One region of the Geobacter sp. SVR genome, then DNA from elsewhere that is predicted to be linked to it. Evidence: riboswitches for the same ligand, from Rfam matches in the RefSeq annotation. Region 1 holds a riboswitch; the other holds the start of a gene.

Region 1 (10,172 bases):
TCCGCTCCCCTGCCCGGGACAGCCTGATACAGAGCGGCGGAAACTGGAAAAACCTCAAGGATCAGGACGTCATCGCCGTGGTGGGCATCAAGACCGCTTCGCCCGGAACCGTCATCCTCAGGAACCTGACCGTGGACGGCAATGATCAGGGCTATCTTGCCGACCTGCGGTATCCGGACAAGGGCACCTATACCTTCCAGGGAATCGGGGCATACCACACTACCGTCACCATCGACACGGTGAAGGTGACCGGTGTGCGCGAACTGAACACGGACTACGGCAATGACCCGGCCCACATCGTGCCCGCCGATTACCTCCCGGCAGACCAGCCTGCGGGCATGAACCACAACGAGGGCATCTTTGCCGAGAGCGCCGCTGGAGCCGGTGCACATACCCTGACAGTGAAAAACTCCACCGTCACCAAGTTCCAGAAGACCGCTATCCTGGCCTGGGGGCCGACCCTGACGGTGGACATCGACAACAACACCATCCAGGGTTACGGCAAGAGCCTCTGGAGCACCGGCAACGCCATCCAGGTCGGATCTTCCGACAGAAGCGCCATGGGAGGCGCCAACGGAGACCGCCGCGGTACGGCGGGAACGGTCACCAACAACCGGATTCTGGACATCGGTATCGTCATACCGGAACCGGGACAGGACGGCTCCTACCTGAATCTGGGACTGGCCGGCCCCTCCGGCGTCCTGCTGTGGGAGGTCGCCGACAGCTTCCGGATCACCGGCAACACCATCACCGGCCCCGGCATTTTCTCCTGGCACAGCAACATTTCTTCCAACGACGGCGGGTTCGGCAACATGGGGATCAATGTCTATAAAGGCCCCAATGTCACCATATCCGGCAACACGATTTCCGGGTTCGACGTCGGCATTATCGAAGAGAGCGCTGCCGTTGCCTCCAGTCTGGCCATTTCGGGCAACACCATGTCGAACAACACCGACGACATCTGGACCTCAGCGGGCAATGACCACGTTTCGCTGGGCAGCGGCAGCGAAACCATCGCATTCAACCAGAGCGGCAACGGCATCGATACCATCACCAACTTCGGCACCGGCGACAAAATTCATGTCATCGGCTTTACCACCGTCGGCGGAGTGGACTCGGTCAATGGCCTGATCAACGGTCAACCGGTGGTGGATTTCACCGGCGGTTCCGTGACAGCCGGGGACGGCAGCACTGTGGCAGCCAGATCGGTGCATGTCTCGGCGAGTGGGAACACCACCACGCTGTATGTGAATACCGACGGTGTTTCCGGCTCGCAATTGCAGATCACCCTTGACGGGACCTACACGCCCGCCAACTTCGTCCTGAACGGCGGGTACATCCAATTTACCAGGATTAACCAGACCATCACCTTCGGCAACCCCGGCAACCAGATCTACGGATCAGGGGGAACACTGGCCGCAACCACTTCGTCCAATCTGGCTGTCACCTTCACATCCGCCACCCCCGGCGTCTGCACGGTGAGCAGCGACGGGACAATTACCTTCGTCGGTACCGGCACCTGCACCATCGTGGCCGACCAGACCGGTAATACTTTCTACAATCCCGCGTCTCACATGACACAGTCCTTCATCGTGGGCAAAGCCACTGCTTCCGTAACCCTCGGCGGTCTCAGCCAGACCTACGACGGCACGGCAAAATCGGCCACCGCCACCACCACTCCCGCCGGCAGGACCGTCACCTTCACGTACGACGGCAGTTCCACTCCTCCGGTCAATGCCGGCAGCTACAACGTCGCGGCCGCGATCAACGACCCCAATTACAGCGGCAGTGCCAGCGGCACGTTGGTGATCGCCAAGGCGGGTCAAACCATCACGTTCGGCGCCGCTCCGTCGATCGTGGTGGGGAGCACCGGTACGATGAGCGCCACAGGCGGCGCATCCACCAGTGCCGTCAGCTTCAGCTCCACCACCCCGTTAGTCTGCACCATCAACGGCACTACCGTCACCGGTATCGCAGCCGGCACCTGCATCGTCGCAGCGGACCAGGCAGGCAATGCCAACTATAACGCCGCACCCCGGGTGACGCAGACCATTACCGTCGGCAAGGGCAGCCAGACCATCACCTTCGGGGCGGCACCCAGCGTAGTGGTGAACGGCATCGGCACGCTCAGCGCTGTGGTCTCGTCCGGGCTCACGGTTTCCTATACTTCCGTGACTCCCACGGTCTGCACCGTTAGCGGCGCCACTGTAACCGGCGTTGCGGCCGGTACCTGCACCATCGCCGCTGACCAGGCGGGGGACAATAATTATAATGCCGCGCCCCGGGTGACGCAGAACATCACCGTTGGCAAGGGAAGCCAGACCATCGGTGCCATTGGCTTCACCTCCTCTACCCTCACCGTGGGGGCCACTGTCACGGCCAGCGCCACCGCCTCTTCCGGCCTGGGGGTCACTTTCAGTTCCCTGACGCCTGGTGTGTGCAGCGTAAGCGGAAGCACGGTTACCGGCATCACGGCCGGCATCTGCACCATCGCCGCCAGCCAGGCCGGTGATGCCAATTACAACGCCCCCACCCAGGTGACGCAGAACATCACCGTCGGCAAGGGAAGCCAGACCATCGGTGCCATCGGCTTCACACCCTCTACCCTCACCGTGGGGAGCACTGTCACGGCCAGCGCCACCGTCTCCTCCGGTCTGACCGTCGCCTTTGCCTCCACCACCCCCGCGGTCTGCACCGTCAGCGGCACCACGGTCACCGGGGTGAGCCCGGGCACCTGTACCATCACTGCCACCCAAACCGGCAACAGCGACTACACCTCCGCCACCATCAGCCAGACCCTGACCGTGGCCTACGGCACCAATCCGCCGCTGCTGACCGTATCCGCCCTCTCCGATGGGGCGACCACCACCGACACCACCCAGAACATCAGCGGTGTGGCCACGGACCCGGCCGGCATCAGGTCCCTCACCATCAACGGCACGACCGTCCAGGTCAATGCGGACGGCAGCTTCAGCTTCCCGGTGCAACTGCTGGCCGGCGCCAACACCGTCACCGTAGTGGTCACCAACAAGGCCGGCATAACCACCACCGACACCCGCACCATCACCCTGGACAGCACCGCACCACGCCTGTCGGTCACCTACCCGCCCGACAACGCCGTGGCTGTCCAGCAGAGCGTTACCGTAACCGGTACCATTGAATCCCTGTTCAGCGGGGGGTCGTCCAAGACCGCAGCCAAAACTGCTGCCGCTACGGTCGACCCCACCCTGGTGGTCACCTGGTCGGCCAACGGTTCGGCCCCCCAGACCGCCAGCCTGACCGACACCACCTACTCCTTCACCACCAGCCTGGGCACCGGCATGAACACCATCAAGGTCTTCGCAGCCAATGCCGCCGGCCAGAAGGTGGAGGCCAAGCGCACCGTCAGCTACCAGCCGGCCTTCTACCTGGCAGTCACCGACCCGGCCGCTGACATCCGCACGGCACTGGGCTCCTACACCCTGACCGGGAACGTAACCGACAACACCACCCCGGTCAGCGTCACCATCACCATGGACGGCCAGACCTACACCCCCGCGGTGACCAACGGTGTCTTCAGCCAGACCTTGAACTTCAGCGAAGCCCAGGTCTACCAGGTGGCGGTCACCGGCACGGACCAGAACAGCAACAGCCTGACCGTACAGCGCAACATCATCTACACCGTGCCCAAGGCAGCCTCCGGATCTGCCGACAGCACCCCCTTCACCATCGTGGATGCCCTGCAGGCCCTTCAGATGTCCGTTGGCATCATCACTCCCGATGCCGGGCAGATTACTCGCATGGATGTGGCCCCCATGGTGAACGGCGTCTCCGTGGGAGACGGCAAAGTGGACATCGAGGATGCCGTGGTGATCCTGCGCATGGTCGTGGGATTGATACGGTGAGACGAAGACGGCTTGAAGGATGAGGAATGATTTTTCGTAACCCCACCTGTCCCCTTAACCTAAGGGGAGAAACGCTCCGGAACGGTGGCAGTGGAGCTTTCGACTAAACAGCCGGCAGCACGTTCCCCCCTCTTAGAATAAGAGGGGGACAGGGGGAGTTATTACCCTGACTTTCACAAGGAGGAACATATGATGAGGTACCTGAAGACGACAATTCTGGCAGCGGTAGTGACGGCAGCCCTTTCCGGTTGCGGCGATGGCGGCGACGGTGGCGGCGGCTCCGTGCCGGACACCTATCGATTTCCGCCCGGCAAGGCGACCGTGACCTTTAGTGCCATAAGCTCGGCCCACCTGCCAGCTCCGATCAGCGGAATCGTCCTGTCCGTCATCTTGCCGCAAGGAATGAGCGTAACCACGGACCAAGGTTCATCTGGCACAATTGCGACACAATCGATAACACCCGGCTCGGCACTGCTGCCGGGAACCAGCATAGCTTACGGCACCTATTCGGCATCAAATGGCAAAACGCGGTTAACCACGAATACCCCCAGCGACACCTTTCGTTCGGGCGAATTCCTGCGCCTGACCTGCGTGGTTGCCTCCAACACGAACATCACTCTGGGAAGTCTCAAGGCCCAGAACTCACCGGTGACCGTGCTGAAGGCCGTGGGATATGATTCAACCACCAACAGCACCGTGGACCTGACCGGCAAACTCACCGCAACCCTGGGGGCGATCAGGTAAACCGAACGAAAGTGGATACTGGGTTAACCCTATGGCAGTATCAATACAACAGGCAGGCGGGCGCCGACGCAGGGCAGTCCGCCTGCCTGTTGTCATGACCATTGACAGGAAGGAACAAGTTCCAGTACCGTGCAGCCCATACGATTCCGGGTAAGTCTACGAACCGCCCGTGCAGCGATGCCGGAACGGGTAAGAGAACGGTCATGCACTGGATACCCCGCAGCACGCCATTCCTTTTTATCATCTGCATCCTTACCGCTATCTGTCGGCCCTGCCTGGCCGCGACCCCTCTCGTCATAGGCGCCGCCGACAGCTATCCCCTCGTCGGCGCCACGGTGGAGGTACTGGAAGATCCTGGCCGGCGCCTCACCATCGAGGATGTCGTTTCTCCCCGGTATCATTACAAGAAGGAGCAGAAGGGCGGACGCCGCAGAGGTGTCCGCCTTTTCGCGGTCATAGACATTGACAGAGGGGAGGAATTCCAGTACCGTAGACACGATACAAGGCCCTGGGGGAGTTCTGACGAACTGAGATGATTCCGCGGAATCAGACCCTTTGAACCTGAACCGGGTAATGCCGGCGGAGGAAAGCGGCTCATGTGGTATTGCCCCTTGCGGCCGCCTGAGATCCGTCTTCATCAGTGCGGCTGTTTATTTTTTCGGGACCATGTCAATGAGTGATCGCAACAGATCGTTTCGTCTTGTCGTCAACAAGGGAGCCCAGCCCCTCTCTATAGCAGGCCTCTACCTGGTGACCGACCAGGGTGAAAACCTGGTGGAGCGCGTCAGGTCCGCACTGAGAGGAGGCGTGTCGGTGCTGCAGTATCGGGCCAAGCACAAGCCGCCCGAACTGTGCCGCTCCGAGGGGAGCGAACTGAAGCAGCTGTGCCGCAGTTTCGGCGTGTCCTTCATCGTCAATGACGATGTGTCTCTGGCCAGGGACCTGGACGCCGACGGCGTACACCTGGGCCAGGACGACGAAAGTGTCGGCAGAGCCCGGGAACAGCTGGGGCCGGGGAAGTTCATCGGCAAGTCGACCCATAACCTGGATGAGGCGCTGCAAGCTGAACAGGAGGGTGCAGATTACATCGGCTTCGGCGCCATGTATCCCACCGGCAGCAAGAACGTCACCCATATCCCCGGCACCGCCGGCCTTTCGGCCATTCGCGACCGGGTACGGCTTCCGGTGGTGGCCATCGGCGGAATCACGACCAGCAATGCCTGCCGGGTCATCGATGCCGGTGCCGACGCGCTGGCCGTTATCTCTTCGGTGCTCTCCAGTCCCCGTCCCGATCTGTCGGCCTGCGAACTCAGGCTGCTGTTCAATCGGCAGCGTCCCTTTCCCCGCGGCACCGTCCTGACTGTGGCAGGCAGCGATTCCGGCGGTGGTGCCGGCATCCAGGCTGACATCAAGACAATTACGCTGCTGGGGAGCTATGCCGCCAGCGTGCTGACCGCCCTGACCGCCCAGAACACCCGCGGAGTCTCGTCAATCCACGGCCTGCCACCGTCGTTCGTGATGGACCAGTTGGATGCGGTACTGGAAGACATTCCGGTCGATGTGATCAAAACCGGCATGCTGCATACTCCGGCCATCATTGCCGCACTGGCGGAACGCCTGACGGAACGCCAGACCATGACCGCCCTGGTGATCGACCCGGTCATGGTTGCCAAGGGGGGAGCGGCGCTGATGGAGTGCGATGCCACCCAGATTTTCCTCAAGCAGCTCCTGCCGCTGGCCTACCTGCTGACACCGAACATCCCCGAAGCGGAGCGGCTGCTGGGGACGCGGATCAGCTCGGAAGCTCACATGGAACAGGCTGCCCGAGACCTGCACCGGCTGGGGGCAGCCAACGTCCTCATCAAAGGGGGGCATCTTGCCGGGCAGCATTCCACCGACATCCTCTTTGACGGAACGGAATGCCGGAGCTTTACGGCTGAGCGGATATTTACCAACAACACCCACGGGACCGGCTGTTCCTACGCCTCGGCCATTGCCGCTTTTCTGGCCCAGGGGGAACCGCTGGGCTGTGCCGTGAAAAAAGCCAAGGATTTCATCACCGCCGCCATCCGCATGGCCCGCCCTTTGGGCAAAGGGCACAGTCCGATCAATCACTTTGCCGCTGTTCGGCAACGTTGACTCAACCTTAATCTCAACCTTATCTGGAGTTCGCGCATGACCCAACTGGAATATGCCCGCAGGGGCGTTGTCACCGAAAAAATGCAAATCGCCGCCAACGCGGAGCAGGTATCTCCCGAACTGATCCGCGAAGGGATTGCGGCCGGCACGATCGTCATCTGTCATAACGTCAAGCATGCCAACGGCACTCCGCTGCCGGTCGGCACCGGGCTGCGCACCAAGATCAATGCCAACATCGGTTCGTCCTCCGACGACACGGACATGCAGAAGGAGCTCGAAAAGGCACGCGTGGCGGTGAAATATGGCGCTGACGCCATCATGGATCTTTCCACCGGCGGTCCGGTGGATGAGATCCGCCGGGCGGTGATTGCAGAAACCTCCGCCTGCATCGGCAGCGTTCCGCTCTACCAGGCCGCCCTGGACGCGGTGCGGGTCAAGAAGAAGGCCATTGTCGACATGACCGTGGACGACATCTTTGCCGGCATCATCAAGCATGCCGAGGATGGGGTCGACTTCATCACCGTTCATTGCGGGGTGACGCGCAGCACCGTCGAACGCATGAAAAACGAGGGGCGGCTGATGGATGTGGTCTCCCGCGGCGGCGCCTTCACCATCGAGTGGATGGCCTACAACAACAAGGAAAACCCGCTCTACGAACACTTTGACAAGCTGCTGGAGATAACCAAGGAATACGATATGACCCTGTCGCTAGGGGATGGCTTCCGCCCCGGCTGCCTGGCCGATGCCACCGACCGCGCCCAGATCCACGAGCTGATCCTGCTGGGGGAGCTGACTCAGCGCGCCCAGAGTGCCGGCGTTCAGGTAATGATCGAAGGCCCCGGCCACGTGCCGCTCAATCAGATCCAGGCCAACATCCTGCTGCAGAAACGCCTCTGCCACGGCGCCCCTTTCTACGTGCTGGGGCCGCTGGTAACCGACATCGCACCCGGCTATGACCACATCACCTGCGCCATCGGCGGTGCCATTGCCGCAGCGGCCGGTGCCGACTTCCTCTGCTACGTGACCCCCAGCGAGCATCTGCGTCTGCCTGACGTCCAGGATGTACGGGACGGGGTAATCGCTTCACGCATCGCAGCCCATGCGGCCGACATCGCCAAGGGAGTCAAGGGGGCCATGGAAAAGGACATTGCCATGGCAAAATGCAGAAAAAAATTGGATTGGGAAGGACAATTCGCCCTGGCCATGGATCCCGAACGCGCCCGCTCGCTGCGTGAAAGCTCAGGGGTTGCGGACCACGGCGCCTGCACCATGTGCGGAGAGTTCTGCGCCTACAAGGTCATGGATGACGCCATGGCCAGGGATAATCAGGGACCGGGGGCTGGGGATCGGGGACTGGTGGGTTAAACCGTACGTTCGGACCTTCCTGCACGAAAAAGAAAAACGGGTAGAAGCCTTGCGGCTCCTACCCGTTTTTTTATCTCTCCGTCCTGCCGCCTGCTATAAGGACCTCCGGCGAGTTCCTTAACAGGTGGGCGACCATATACTGCTTCAGGCAATTCCCGCGCAATGGGGCAGCACACCACAGTAGAGAAGGTCCCCCGTTCTTATGTTTATTCCGCCCGGGTACTGCAGCCGACAAACAGGACAGAGAGAATGTTTGTTGTATTATCACATCCGGCCATGGCCTTTACAAGCGATTTAAGATTAATATCCAGCCATCAATATCCCAGAAAGCCGCTCAGGCTGCGGACATCCTTCATCAGCGCCTCGAAGCCCGGGAAATTCAGCGATTGGGGGCCGTCGGACAGTGCTTTCTCCGGTTCGGGATGGACCTCCACCAACACGCCGTGGGCGCCGGCAATCAGTGCCGCCAGGGTCATGGGGGGCACCAGGCTGCGTTTGCCGGTGGCATGGGACGGATCGACCATGATCGGCAGGTGGGACATCTCCTTGATCAGCGGCACGACCGCCAGGTCGAGCGTGTTGCGGGTAGCGGTTTCATAGGTGCGGATCCCGCGCTCGCACAGTATGACCTGCTCATTCCCCTCGGCCAGGATGTACTCCGCCGCTGCCAGGAATTCCTCGATGGTAGCGCTCATGCCGCGTTTGAGCAGAACCGGCTTGCGGATTCGCCCCAACTCGCGCAGCAGATCGAAATTCTGCATGTTGCGCGCCCCTACCTGCAGCAGGTCGGCATGTTCGGCCACCAGTCCGACATTGTCGGGGCTCATGACTTCGGTCACGATCGGCAGGCCGCTTTCTTTGCCGGCCAGGGCCAGCAGGCGCAAGCCCTCTTCCCGCATACCCTGAAAGGTATGGGGACCGGTGCGGGGCTTGAAAGCCCCCCCACGCAGCATATCGGCGCCCGCCTGCTTGACGAACAGGGCGGTCTTCACAATCTGCTGCTCGCTCTCCACGGCGCACGGACCGGCCACCACCACCGGCCGGCATCCCTGGCCCACCTGCACGCCGGCCACGTTCACGACAGTGTTTTCAGGATGAAAATCGCGGGAAACCAGCTTGTAAGGCTTGGACACGTGGATTACCCTCTGTACGCCGGGCATTTCCAGAATTTTACTGTCATCAACGTACCCCTGATTCCCCAGCACCCCAATGGCTGTACGTTCCCTGCCCGGTATGGGCGCTGCGGTGTAACCCATCTCCCGGACGATCCGGGTGATGGCGTCAATCTCAGTCTGGCCGGCGTTATGATTCATGACGATCAACATGGTGGTTTCCGTTCCGATCCCGGTTCATTCGTGACGTTCGCACAGTTTCTGCAGCTTTTCCATCTGGTGAATTACCACGCGGTTTCCCTGCACCTCGATTATGCCCTCGTCCTTCAACTTGCGCAAGGTGCGGGAGACCGTTTCGCTGGCGGTGCCGAGCCGTGAAGCCAGTTCACCCTTCTTGATTCCCAGGTCGATATAGGTGATGCCGCCGTAGCTGGTGGACTTTTCATCCGCCCGCCGGACCAGGAACGATGCCAGCCGGGAGGTGACATCGGCAAAGGACAGCTCTTCGATCTGCCGGGCGAATTGACGCAGCATCAGCGAGAGAGAGATCACCAGGTTGAGCGAGAAGTTGGGATTCCTGGCCATCAGCTCCATGAATCCCTGCTTGGGGAGGTACAGCACCTCGCCCGCCTCCAGGGCGCGCGCTTCGGCCGGATATTTACCGTCACCGAAGAAGGCCGCCTCGGCAAAAGTCTCTCCCGCTCGGACGAAGTGCAGTACCTTCTCTCGCCCATCCGGCGCAATGCGACAGAGCTTGATGCTGCCCACCACCAGCAGGTAGAAACCGGTGGCAACGTCCCCTTCGCTGAAGAGCGCCTCACCCTTTTTGAATTTGCGGCGCACCGTGATGGTCGCCAGCTCGGCCAAGTCTCCATCGGCCAGACCAGAGAAAAGCAGGGATTTTTTTAGCAGTTCGATCAGTTCCATA
Region 2 (10,172 bases), 600 kb from region 1:
GTTGTCAAGCTGTTTCATCTGAATGCTTCCTCCTCGTATTGGTTGTAACCTGATAATTTTTACACAGTCCTGCCTGGCAAGGCAAGATTTTATGCTTGCAGCCGGTAATAAGCCAGAAGAGAACGTACCCCATTTGCGGTAACAAGAACCCCGAGGGGGGTTAGAACTGTCCAAAAAAGCCGGTAAATTCCCCACCCCAAGGCGTTGGGGCCGAGTTATTGAAAGGGCGGGCGAGGCCGGGTATCTTTCGTCTCACCGTTGGCACGACAAGTGAATAATCTGTCACAACGGTTTTCAAATCCCCAAAAATGGAGTCGTCCCATGAAAAAGACACTGATCGCCCTGCTTGCCCTCACCGCATTCGCCGGAACCGCCCTTGCTGCAGACGTCATCGAACTGCCGGCATCCATGGGAAAAGTGACATTCCCGCACAAGAAGCACCAGGAGATGCTGAAGGACTGCTCGAAGTGCCATGCCAAGGGCCCCGGCAAGATCGCCGAGCTCAACAAGGACTGGGCCCACAAAACCTGCAAGGGCTGCCACGTGGAAATGAAGCAGGGCCCCACCGGCTGCAAGGACTGCCACAAGAAGTAATACGAGCCAACAGCGTATCAACGGGGGCTGGCCTGATGGCCGGCCCTTTTCTATTTCATGGCGACGACGACTGCCCGGCCACCATCAAGGTGGAACCGACCCGAATAAGAAAACCCTCGCGTTGCAGGTCGCACAGGTTTTTCTCCAGCAGCTCAGCTTCAACCTCAAGACAACTTTTCAGCTGGGACGCCGACAGGCCCGATTCCGCCAGAACCGCTCCGAGAATCCTGCTGCGCAACTCGCGGTTGGAGCCTTTGAAGGGGGACTGACGGATATGATGGGCACTCCGACGGCCGGGATTGGGATGTGCCTGCTTCAGCATCACACCGTAATCCATCAGGGCATAGTACCATTCCCGGGGATTGCTGCGGTCCAATGTGGCCGATACCAGCGGCATGATGTCACGGTCGGCAACCTGCTCCCGGCCTGCAAAGAAGAGATGCAGAAAGACCGTCCGGATGTTGGTTTCGATCAAGGGGGCGGCAATGCAAAAGGCAAAGGCAGCCACGGCGCGGGCGGTATAGAAGCCGATGCCGGGCAGCGTTTCCAGCGTTTCGATCTCTCCGGGCACCTTGCCGTTAAAGCGGGTCATGATGGCCGTACAGCAGCGCTGCAAGGCAATGGCGCGGCGGTTGTAACCCAGCCCCTGCCAGACCCGCAACACCTCGGCCAATGATGCCGCGGCCAATGCAGCAGGGGTGGGGAAGGCATCCAGAAACTCGACGTATTTTTTCCTGACCCGTTCCACCTGGGTCTGCTGCAGCATGATCTCCGATACCAGAATCGCATAGGGATCGTCTGTTTCACGCCACGGCATCGGACGGGGATGGGAACGGTGATGCCCGTAGATCAGCTCACGGAACGAGCCGATCTCCTCCGCGGTCAGCACGTTCCTCTGATCCGGGTTCGCCGGAACGCTTTGAAAACTCATGCAGCCTCTCTCGAAATTCAGTAATGCCCCTGCCGGTTCTTCAAAAATGGCTTGGTCGGGAATAGGGCCGAAAATCTATCTCAGCGCCAGTTCCTGTTCCTCCAACTGCTTGACCTTGTCCCGCAGTTCCGCCGCCCGTTCGAAATCCAGCTCCTTGGCGGCTGCCAGCATTTCTTTACGCAGTTTCTTGACCAGCTTGGGAATATCCTTGGGGGCCACGTCGTATCCGGCGGATGGTTCAGCGACATTGCCGCCCGGCGTGAAGTAATCGCGCTCCTCGATCGTGCCGAGGATGGTGCGCATGCTCTTCCTGACCGTCTCGGGGGTGATGCCGTATTCGCGGTTATAGGCCAGCTGCTTGCTGCGGCGACGCTCGGTTTCGTCGATACACTCCTGCATGGAGCGGGTAATGCCGTCGGCGTACATCAACACACGCCCGTGGACGTTGCGTGCGGCCCGGCCGCAGGTCTGGATCAGGGAGCGGCTGGAACGCAGGAAGCCCTCCTTATCGGCATCCAGAATCGCCACCAGCGAGACCTCCGGCAGATCCAGCCCCTCGCGCAGCAGGTTGATGCCCACCAGCACGTCGAATTCCCCCAACCGCAGATCGCGCAGGATCTGCATCCGCTCGATGGTGTCGATATCCGAATGCAGGTACCTGACCCGCACCCCCAGCTCGCGGTAGTAGTTGGTCAATTCCTCGGCCATACGCTTGGTCAGGGTCGTTACCAGCACCCGCTCGCCGCGGGCCACGGTTTCGCGCACCTCGTGCAGCAGGTCGTCGACCTGCCCGACGCCCCCCGTCCCGGCCGTTACCGGCCGCACTTCGATCTGCGGATCCACCAGGCCGGTGGGGCGAATAACCTGTTCCACGAAAACACCGCCGCTCTTCTCCAGCTCGTAATCGGCCGGCGTGGCCGAAACATAGACTGCCTGGTTTACGCGCGTCTCGAACTCACCAAAGTTGAGCGGCCGGTTGTCCAGCGCGGCCGGCAGTCGGAAACCGTATGTCACCAGGGTATCCTTGCGGCTGCGGTCGCCGCGGAACATGCCACCCACCTGCGGGATACTGATATGCGACTCGTCCACGAACAGCACGAAGTCCTTAGGGAAATAGTCGATCAGGGTATAGGGGGGCTCACCAGGCTGGCGGCCATCGAAATAACGCGAGTAGTTTTCGATCCCCTGGCAGAAGCCCATCTCCTCCATCATCTCGATATCGAAGAAGGTGCGCTGTTCGATGCGCTGGGCCTCCAGCAGCATGTTCTCGGTGCGGAAGTGGCGGATCCGCTCCCCCAGGTCGACGCGGATCTGCTCCACAGCCCGCTCCAGGGTCTCGCGGCTCGAAACGTAGTGGGAAGCGGGATATATGGCGCATTTGGAAAGCCGGTGCAGCACCACTCCCCGCAACGGATCGATCTCGCTGATGCTCTCGATCTCGTCGCCAAAGAACTCGATCCGCAGGGCCTTCTCGTCGTCATAGGCCGGAAAGACCTCGATTACATCCCCCCGGACCCGGAAGGTGCCGCGGTGGAAATCGGTGTCGTTGCGCTCGTACTGTATCTCGACCAGTTTTCGCAGCAGGGTGTCCCGGCCGTAGTCCTCCCCCTGGTGGAAGAAGATGTGCATGCTGGCATAGGCCTCGGGCGAACCGATCCCGTAAATGCAGGAAACCGAAGCCACGATGATCACATCCCGGCGGGTCAGCAGACTGCGGGTAGCCGAGTGGCGCATCTTGTCGATCTCGTCGTTGATGGCGGAATCTTTTTCGATGAAGGTGTCGCTGGTGGGGATATATGCTTCAGGCTGGTAATAATCGTAGTAGGAAACGAAAAACTCGACGGCGTTCTCGGGGAAGAGCTCCTTGAACTCGCCGTAGAGCTGGGCCGCCAGAGTCTTGTTGGGGGCCAGCACCAGCGCTGGCTTGCCGACGGTGGCAATGACATTGGCCACCGTGTAGGTCTTGCCCGAGCCGGTAACCCCCAGCAGCACCTGATGGCGGTCCCCCGCCTCGATGCCGGCCACCAGTTCGGCGATGGCCTGGGGCTGGTCGCCGCGGGGGACATAATCGCTGACGATCTTGAAAGGGGAAGCGTTCGTGTTCATGTGTCCATCATATGCCCAGGCCGCAACACTGTCCAGCAGCATCCTGGGAAACGTCCGTTACCGGGGCATCCGTGCGGCACTATTTGCCAATCCATGCGCGGTAAAAGCGGGTATCCCAATGCCCAGCTGTGCCACAACCGAGGCCGGAAGCGCGTCACGCACCGGGGACTGTCCATCTCAGCCAAACATCGGATAACTGCGGTAAGCGGAGAGCTTTCCAGCTCACTCCGAAACAGCCTGCCGCGCCCGTTCGATCCGGCGGACGACCTCCGCTGTTCCAAGAGTAACGATCATTTCACCGATACCGGGCGCCTGGGTACCACCGGAAAGGGCGATCCGGACCGGCTGGCCCACCTGGGGCATCTTCCAGCCGTTTTCCGTGCAGATCTCCTTGAAAAGCGCATCGAATTCCGCCGCCGTGGTAGCCGTGGCTGCTGCCAATTTTTCCGCCACAACGCCGTAAACCGCCATCAGGTGCGCTTTCTCGAATTTAGCCAGGGCGGCCTGATCATAGGCCTCGGGCGCCCGGTAATAAAACAGGACCGCATCTGCCATTTCGAGCATAGTGCGGGCCCGCTCCTGCAGCGTGGTGACGGCAGCCGCCAGGTCGGGGCCTCCTGCTGCAGGGTCGATGCCTCGCTCTGCCAGAAAGGGGAGCAGCAGTCGCGACAGCCGCTGAGGATCTCCGCTTTTGATGTAATGGGCATTCAGCCAGAGCAGCTTATCGGAGTTGAATACGCTGGCAGAACGGCCGACACTGCCGATATCGAACTTGGCCACCATCTCGTCGCGGCTGAAGATTTCGTCGTCGCCGTGGCTCCAGCCGAGCCGCACCAGGTAGTTGTTCAGTGCTTCGGGCAGGAATCCCATGTCACGGTAAGCGATCACACTGGTGGCGCCGTGGCGCTTGGAGAGGCGCGCCTTGTCGCTGCCGAGGATCATCGGCACATGGGCGAACTGCGGCACCGGAAATCCGAGCGCCTGGTAGAGCTGGATCTGGCGCGGCGTATTGTTGACGTGGTCGTCGCCCCTGATGACAGTGGTTATGCGCATGCTGGCATCGTCGATCACTACGCAGAAGTTGTAAGTCGGCGTACCGTCGCTGCGCTGGATAATGAGATCGTCCAACTCCTCATTGGGAAAGGAGATTGTGCCCTTGATCAGGTCGTCGAAGGAAGTGCTGCCCTCCTGCGGCGCGAGAAAACGTACCACGGACGGTTTATCTGCCGGAGCGTCCTTTAAGTTGCGACACCTTCCGTCATACTTTGGCTTGCGCCCCTCGCGCATGGCCTGTTCCCGACGGGCTTCCAGCTCTTCGGGCGAACAATAGCAGCGGTAGGCCTTACCCTCGTCCAGTAACTGCTGCACATGCTGCTTGTAGAGCGGAAAGTTCTCCGACTGATAGAAGGGCCCCTCGTCCCAATCCAACCCGAGCCATTCCATCCCCTGCAGAATCGCATCGACCGACTCCTTGGTTGAGCGCTCCACGTCGGTATCCTCGATGCGCAGAATGAATGTTCCCCCCTGCTTGCGGGCCAACAGCCAGTTGAACAAAGCGGTACGGGCTCCACCCACGTGGAGGTACCCGGTTGGGCTGGGTGCGAAACGGACTCGTAGATCGGACATATGCTGACTCCTTCTAGAGATTTTGCGTACGGTGCATTTTGAAACAAATACGTAAAACTATATACAGCCGAGCCTCCGCAGAAACGCTCCATGCGATCCAACCGTAGTGGCTCTTAAATCCGGTGGAGGCGGAAGACGTCACACTTTCAGAGCGGTTGAAATTTCAGTCCAGACGGCATCCTTGCCATGAACCGCGCCGGACCAGTTCGTTGACCACCGCGTACCACATCTGGTTGTTCTTCAGCCCCCACCGCGGCGCCACGCCGATAGCCAGTGGCGCCGACCCGTACAGGCGCTGGACCGTGACCCGCGCTGGAAGCCGTTCCAGGAAGTCGGCGACTGTGGCTACATATTCCTGAAACTCGAGCGGCCTGAATTCGCCCCGGCGATACAGCTCGGCCAGTTCGGTCCCCTCCACGGCATGCAACTGGTGCAGTTTGACCGAATCGATCGGCAGCCCTGCAATCAGCTCGGCGGTCCTGAGAAACTCGGCAGCGGACTCGCCGGGAAAGCCATGGATCAGATGGGCACAGATGTCAAAATTCCGTCTGGCAGCGCGTTGCACTGCCTGCACAAAATCGTCCAGCGTATGACCGCGGTTGATGCGGGCCAGGATGGCATCGTCCATGGACTGCAGGCCCAGCTCCAGACAGACATAGTGCGTGCGGGCAATTTCGGTCAGAAGCTCCAGCGCACCGTCCGAGAGCGAATCGGGACGAGTCCCGACCGAGATGCCGATCACCGAGGGCATGGCCAAGGCGCGGCGGTACAGCTCGGCCAGCATCTCTACCGAACCGTACGTATTGGTGTATTTCTGGAAATAGACGATAAATTTTTCGGAACCGAGCCGCTGCCGGTGATACGCCACGCCGTGGGCAACCTGTTCTTCAAGCGGGATCGCTGCCAGGGTGTCCTTGGGAGAAAACGAGACGTTATTGCAGTAGATGCAACCACCGGTGCCCTTGCTGCCGTCGCGGTTGGGGCAGGTGAATCCTGCGTCCACGTTGACCTTGCTGATCCGGCAACCGAAGCGGCGTCGCAGGTAATGCCCGTAAGAGTGGATTCGGAGCTCGGGATGTATGCGTTCATCGGGAGGATTGAACATGTTTCTCGATCGTTTGAAGCAGTGATACGGCCGCTTGACGCGGATCTGACGAGGCCATGATGGCGGAAATCAAAGCAATGCCGCCGGCGCCGGCTGCCAGAACCTCACTTATTGACGTAATTTTGACACCACCGAGGGCAAATACGGGGATATTGACACGGGAGCAGACCATTTTCAGCGCCCCCACTCCGAACGGCGGTCCGAATGATGCCTTGGAAGGGGTATGGTAGACCGGACCGAAGGTGATGAAATCGGCGCCGTCAGCCTCGGCTTGGCAAGCTTCGTCGCAAGCATGGGCAGAGTAGCCGATCAGAAAGCGTGGCCCGGCCAGTCTGCGCGCCTCCCTTATCGGCAGGCTGGCGGCTCCGAGATGAACCCCGTCGGCACCGACCGCCAGTGCGACATCCAGGCGGTCGTTGATGAACAGGCGCGCGCCAAAGGCTGAGGTAATGCTGCGCAATTCCATTGCCAGCGCGAAGCAGTCGCGGCCCCCAAGATCCTTTTCCCGAAGCTGGACCGCCCGAACGCCCCCCTCCAGCGCCGCCCTGACAACGCCCGACAGTGAGCCCCCGGGAGATTGTGCCCGGTCCGTAATGAAATAGAGGCTGAAATCAGCAGCAGACATCGCAACTGTCACTGGAAGCAGGGACGTGCCGTCCGGGCTGGCGGGTCATCCTGAGCTAAAGGAACATGCCATCCAGCGGACTGGAGGCGTTGGCATACAGCTTGCGCGGTATTCTTCCCGACCGGTAGGAGAGGCGGCCAGCCAGCACTGCCAGTTTCATGGCTTCCGCCATGGCGATCGGGTCGCTGGCGCCGGCAATGGCGGTGTTCATCAAGACCCCGTCACACCCGAGTTCCATTGCGATGGCCGCATCCGAAGCCGAGCCGACGCCGGCGTCCACAATCACCGGCACCTTGACCGTCTCCAGGATGATGCGGATATTGTAGGGGTTGCGGATGCCGAGTCCGCTGCCGATCGGTGCCCCCAGCGGCATGACGGCCGCGCAGCCGATATCCTCCAGCTTGCGGCACATGATGACGTCGTCGCTGGTATACGGCAGAACGGTAAAGCCCTCTTTAACCAGTATGCGGGCCGCCTTGAGCAGCTCTTCGTTGTCCGGGAAGAGCGTCTTCTCGTCACCCAGCACCTCCAGCTTGACGAAATCCGACAGACCGGCTTCGCGGGCCAGCAGGCAGGTTCTGACGGCATCGTCTGCCGTGTAGCAGCCGGCAGTGTTCGGCAGCAGGGTATACTTATTCGGGTCAATGTAGTCCAGCAACGATTCCTGGTTTCGGTCGGAGATATTGACCCTGCGCACGGCTACGGTGATGATCTCAGCCCCTGAAATCTCAAGCGCCTGCACCATCTGTTGAAAACTGGCGTACTTCCCGGTGCCGACCATCAGTCGCGACCCGAATTCACGCCCTGCTATGACCAGTTTATCGTTTTCGAGTGACATATATTTTATTCCTCCGATAGATCAGGCACATAGAGCGAACAAAAAACTGACTCACTCAATCTCAGCCTTAACACCCGCCCCCGACGAACTGCACAATCTCGATCCTGTCCCCTGCCGACACTATGCGAGCACCATAGGTGGCTTTGGGAACGATGTCGAGGTTCACTTCGACTGCAACCCGTTCAGGCTTGATGTGCAGGTGGGCCAGCAGTGCCGCGATATTGACACTATCCTCGACTTCCATGGGTTCACCATTGACCAAAACCTGCATGTTTTTTTCTCCTAAAACGGAAAAAACCGCAGAAGCGGCTTGTGGATACTGATTTCGTTGCGCTTCCCTACGCCGGCATTACCCGGATCAGGTACTAAGGGTCACGGCCCAAGGCCGCTCTCAGTCGAAACTCCCCCAGCGATATTACGAATAAACTAGATGATTGGCCTCGGGCTGTCAACGTAATTTATCCGCTCAAAACGCACAGCCTGCCCCTTCTGTTTCCTGCCGTTGCCGTTAAAATAACTACCGGCAATTCGATTTTTGTGGTACTGTTGCGCGACTCTTTACACGCTTCTTGCATAAAACGAACAATATCGATACGCAGGCCCCGCGAGTCAATCCCGCATCCAAACCTGCAGGTCACCAGACGGCTGACCAACAACACACCTCACACGAGGGTCCCCGAAACATGTGCAAAAAGATATTCATCGCCGCCACCGGCCAGCACTGCGGTAAAACCACCATCAGCCTTTCCCTGATGCACCTGGCACGCAAAAAATATCAGCGGGTTGGATTCATCAAGCCCATCGGCCCCAAATGCATTCAATTCCGCGGAATGACCATGGACATGGATGCCGCCATGATTGCCGGTGTGTACGACCTGCAGGAAGATGCACACCTCATGTCTCCGATGACCCTGACCTCCGGCTCCACCCGCCAGTTCCTGGACGGCGAAATTGCCCCCGACTACCCTCGCGAGGTGATTCTCAAGGCGGTCGAGGAGCTGGAAAAGAAGTATGATTTTCTGGTCATCGAAGGCGCCGGTCATGGCGGAGTCGGCTCGGTTGTCGGCATGAACAACGCCCACATTGCCCATCTGACCCAGGCACCGGTGCTGATGGTAACCGGGGGGGGCATCGGCAGCGTCATCGATGCCGTCGAGCTCAACCTGGCCCTCTACAAGGAAGCTCAGGCTGATGTCCGCATGATCATGGTAAACAAGCTGGTGCCGGAAAAAAAGGAGCGCTCGCTGATCTATCTGCGCAAGGCCTTCGAACCGCGCGGCATCACGGTGACCAGCGCCTTCAATTTTTCCCCGGTGCTGGCCCACCCGACCCTGCAGCATGTTGCCCACCTGCTGGAGCGGCCGCTGAAAGGGGACCCCAACGAGCGCAGTCGCATCTGCCATACCATCCAACTGGGTGCCGCCTCGTCACAGGTCGTGATCGATCATCTCAATGAGGCCACGCTGCTGATCGTCACCAGTTCGCGCGACGAACTGATCGTGACCGCGTCCTCCCTGCACCATATGCCCGACTTCAAGCGGCGCCTGACCGGCCTGATCATCAGCGGCCACGCCCCCATGTCCCGCATAACGCAACAGATCCTGGAAGACAGCCAAATCCCTTACATCCGCATCGATGAGACATCATCCGAGGTGTATTACCGCCTGCGGGAACATGTCTCGAAAATCGGCCCAGACGACAGGGAGAAAATCGAGCTGATCAACTCCACCGCTGAACGTTTTATAGATTTCGAGGCAATCGATGCGCTGCTGTGAAAGCCGGGCTGCCCGCGGCAAATAATTCTTGACCTCGCATGGTTTTTCCTATTTATAAAGTAAAGACTTAATAAAGACGGTACCGACATGATATTTTTGACCCGCATGGACAAGCAGCACACCTTCCTCAACCCTGACCACATTGTCAGTATCGAGGAGACGCCCGATACGGTCATCACCCTGTTCAATGGCCACCACCTCATCGTCTGCGAAAGCGCCTCGGTCATCATCGACAGGATCGTCGCCTTCCGCGCCAGAATCCTGCGGCGGGCACAAACCGGTACCGACAGAAAGTACCTCGGCCGAGCCCGCAAGAAACTCTTCCGCAGCCTTACGCTGAACCGCAAAAACGTGATCCCGCTCGACAAGAGCAAACAGGTTTCGACACCACTCCACACTCAGGATTTCTAGCGTATGGATTTAGCATCATTAATCGGTCTGCTGATGGGATTCGGCGCGGTCTTCGGGGGCGCCTTCCTGGAAGGTCTGCACCTCAAAGCACTCATCCAGCCTACCGCCGCCCTGATCGTACTGGGTGGCACCTTTGGCGCCACGTTTGTCTGCTTCCCCCT

What was found. A riboswitch is a leader RNA that binds a small molecule or an ion and turns the genes downstream of it on or off. The one in region 1 is predicted to bind thiamine pyrophosphate.
Region 2: it holds a riboswitch for thiamine pyrophosphate, as region 1 does, so the genes downstream of both, thiS (sulfur carrier protein ThiS) here and thiD (bifunctional hydroxymethylpyrimidine kinase/phosphomethylpyrimidine kinase) in region 1, are expected to answer to the same signal.

Annotation. Positions count from the first base shown of each region.
Region 1 is NZ_AP024469.1:3,653,635-3,663,806, forward strand. Features, by position in the region: gene GSVR_RS22260 (DUF4347 domain-containing protein) at 1-3,884, shown strand, start outside; gene GSVR_RS16940 (hypothetical protein) at 4,074-4,628, shown strand; gene GSVR_RS16945 (hypothetical protein) at 4,832-5,164, shown strand; TPP riboswitch at 5,129-5,234, shown strand; gene thiD (bifunctional hydroxymethylpyrimidine kinase/phosphomethylpyrimidine kinase) at 5,301-6,767, shown strand; gene thiC (phosphomethylpyrimidine synthase ThiC) at 6,804-8,132, shown strand; RNA gene ssrS (6S RNA) at 8,204-8,382, opposite strand; gene aroF (3-deoxy-7-phosphoheptulonate synthase) at 8,447-9,457, opposite strand; gene GSVR_RS16970 (Crp/Fnr family transcriptional regulator) at 9,482-10,171, opposite strand.
Region 2 is NZ_AP024469.1:4,257,383-4,267,554, forward strand. Features, by position in the region: gene gspG (type II secretion system major pseudopilin GspG) at 1-18, opposite strand, end outside; gene GSVR_RS19920 (cytochrome c7) at 322-594, shown strand; gene GSVR_RS19925 (A/G-specific adenine glycosylase) at 650-1,525, opposite strand; gene uvrB (excinuclease ABC subunit UvrB) at 1,601-3,631, opposite strand; gene gltX (glutamate--tRNA ligase) at 3,854-5,257, opposite strand; gene GSVR_RS19940 (TIGR01212 family radical SAM protein) at 5,421-6,362, opposite strand; gene thiE (thiamine phosphate synthase) at 6,343-6,987, opposite strand; gene GSVR_RS19950 (thiazole synthase) at 7,043-7,825, opposite strand; gene thiS (sulfur carrier protein ThiS) at 7,893-8,096, opposite strand; TPP riboswitch at 8,144-8,243, opposite strand; gene GSVR_RS19960 (AAA family ATPase) at 8,509-9,600, shown strand; gene GSVR_RS19965 (flagellar FlbD family protein) at 9,688-10,011, shown strand; gene GSVR_RS19970 (flagellar motor protein) at 10,015-10,172, shown strand, end outside.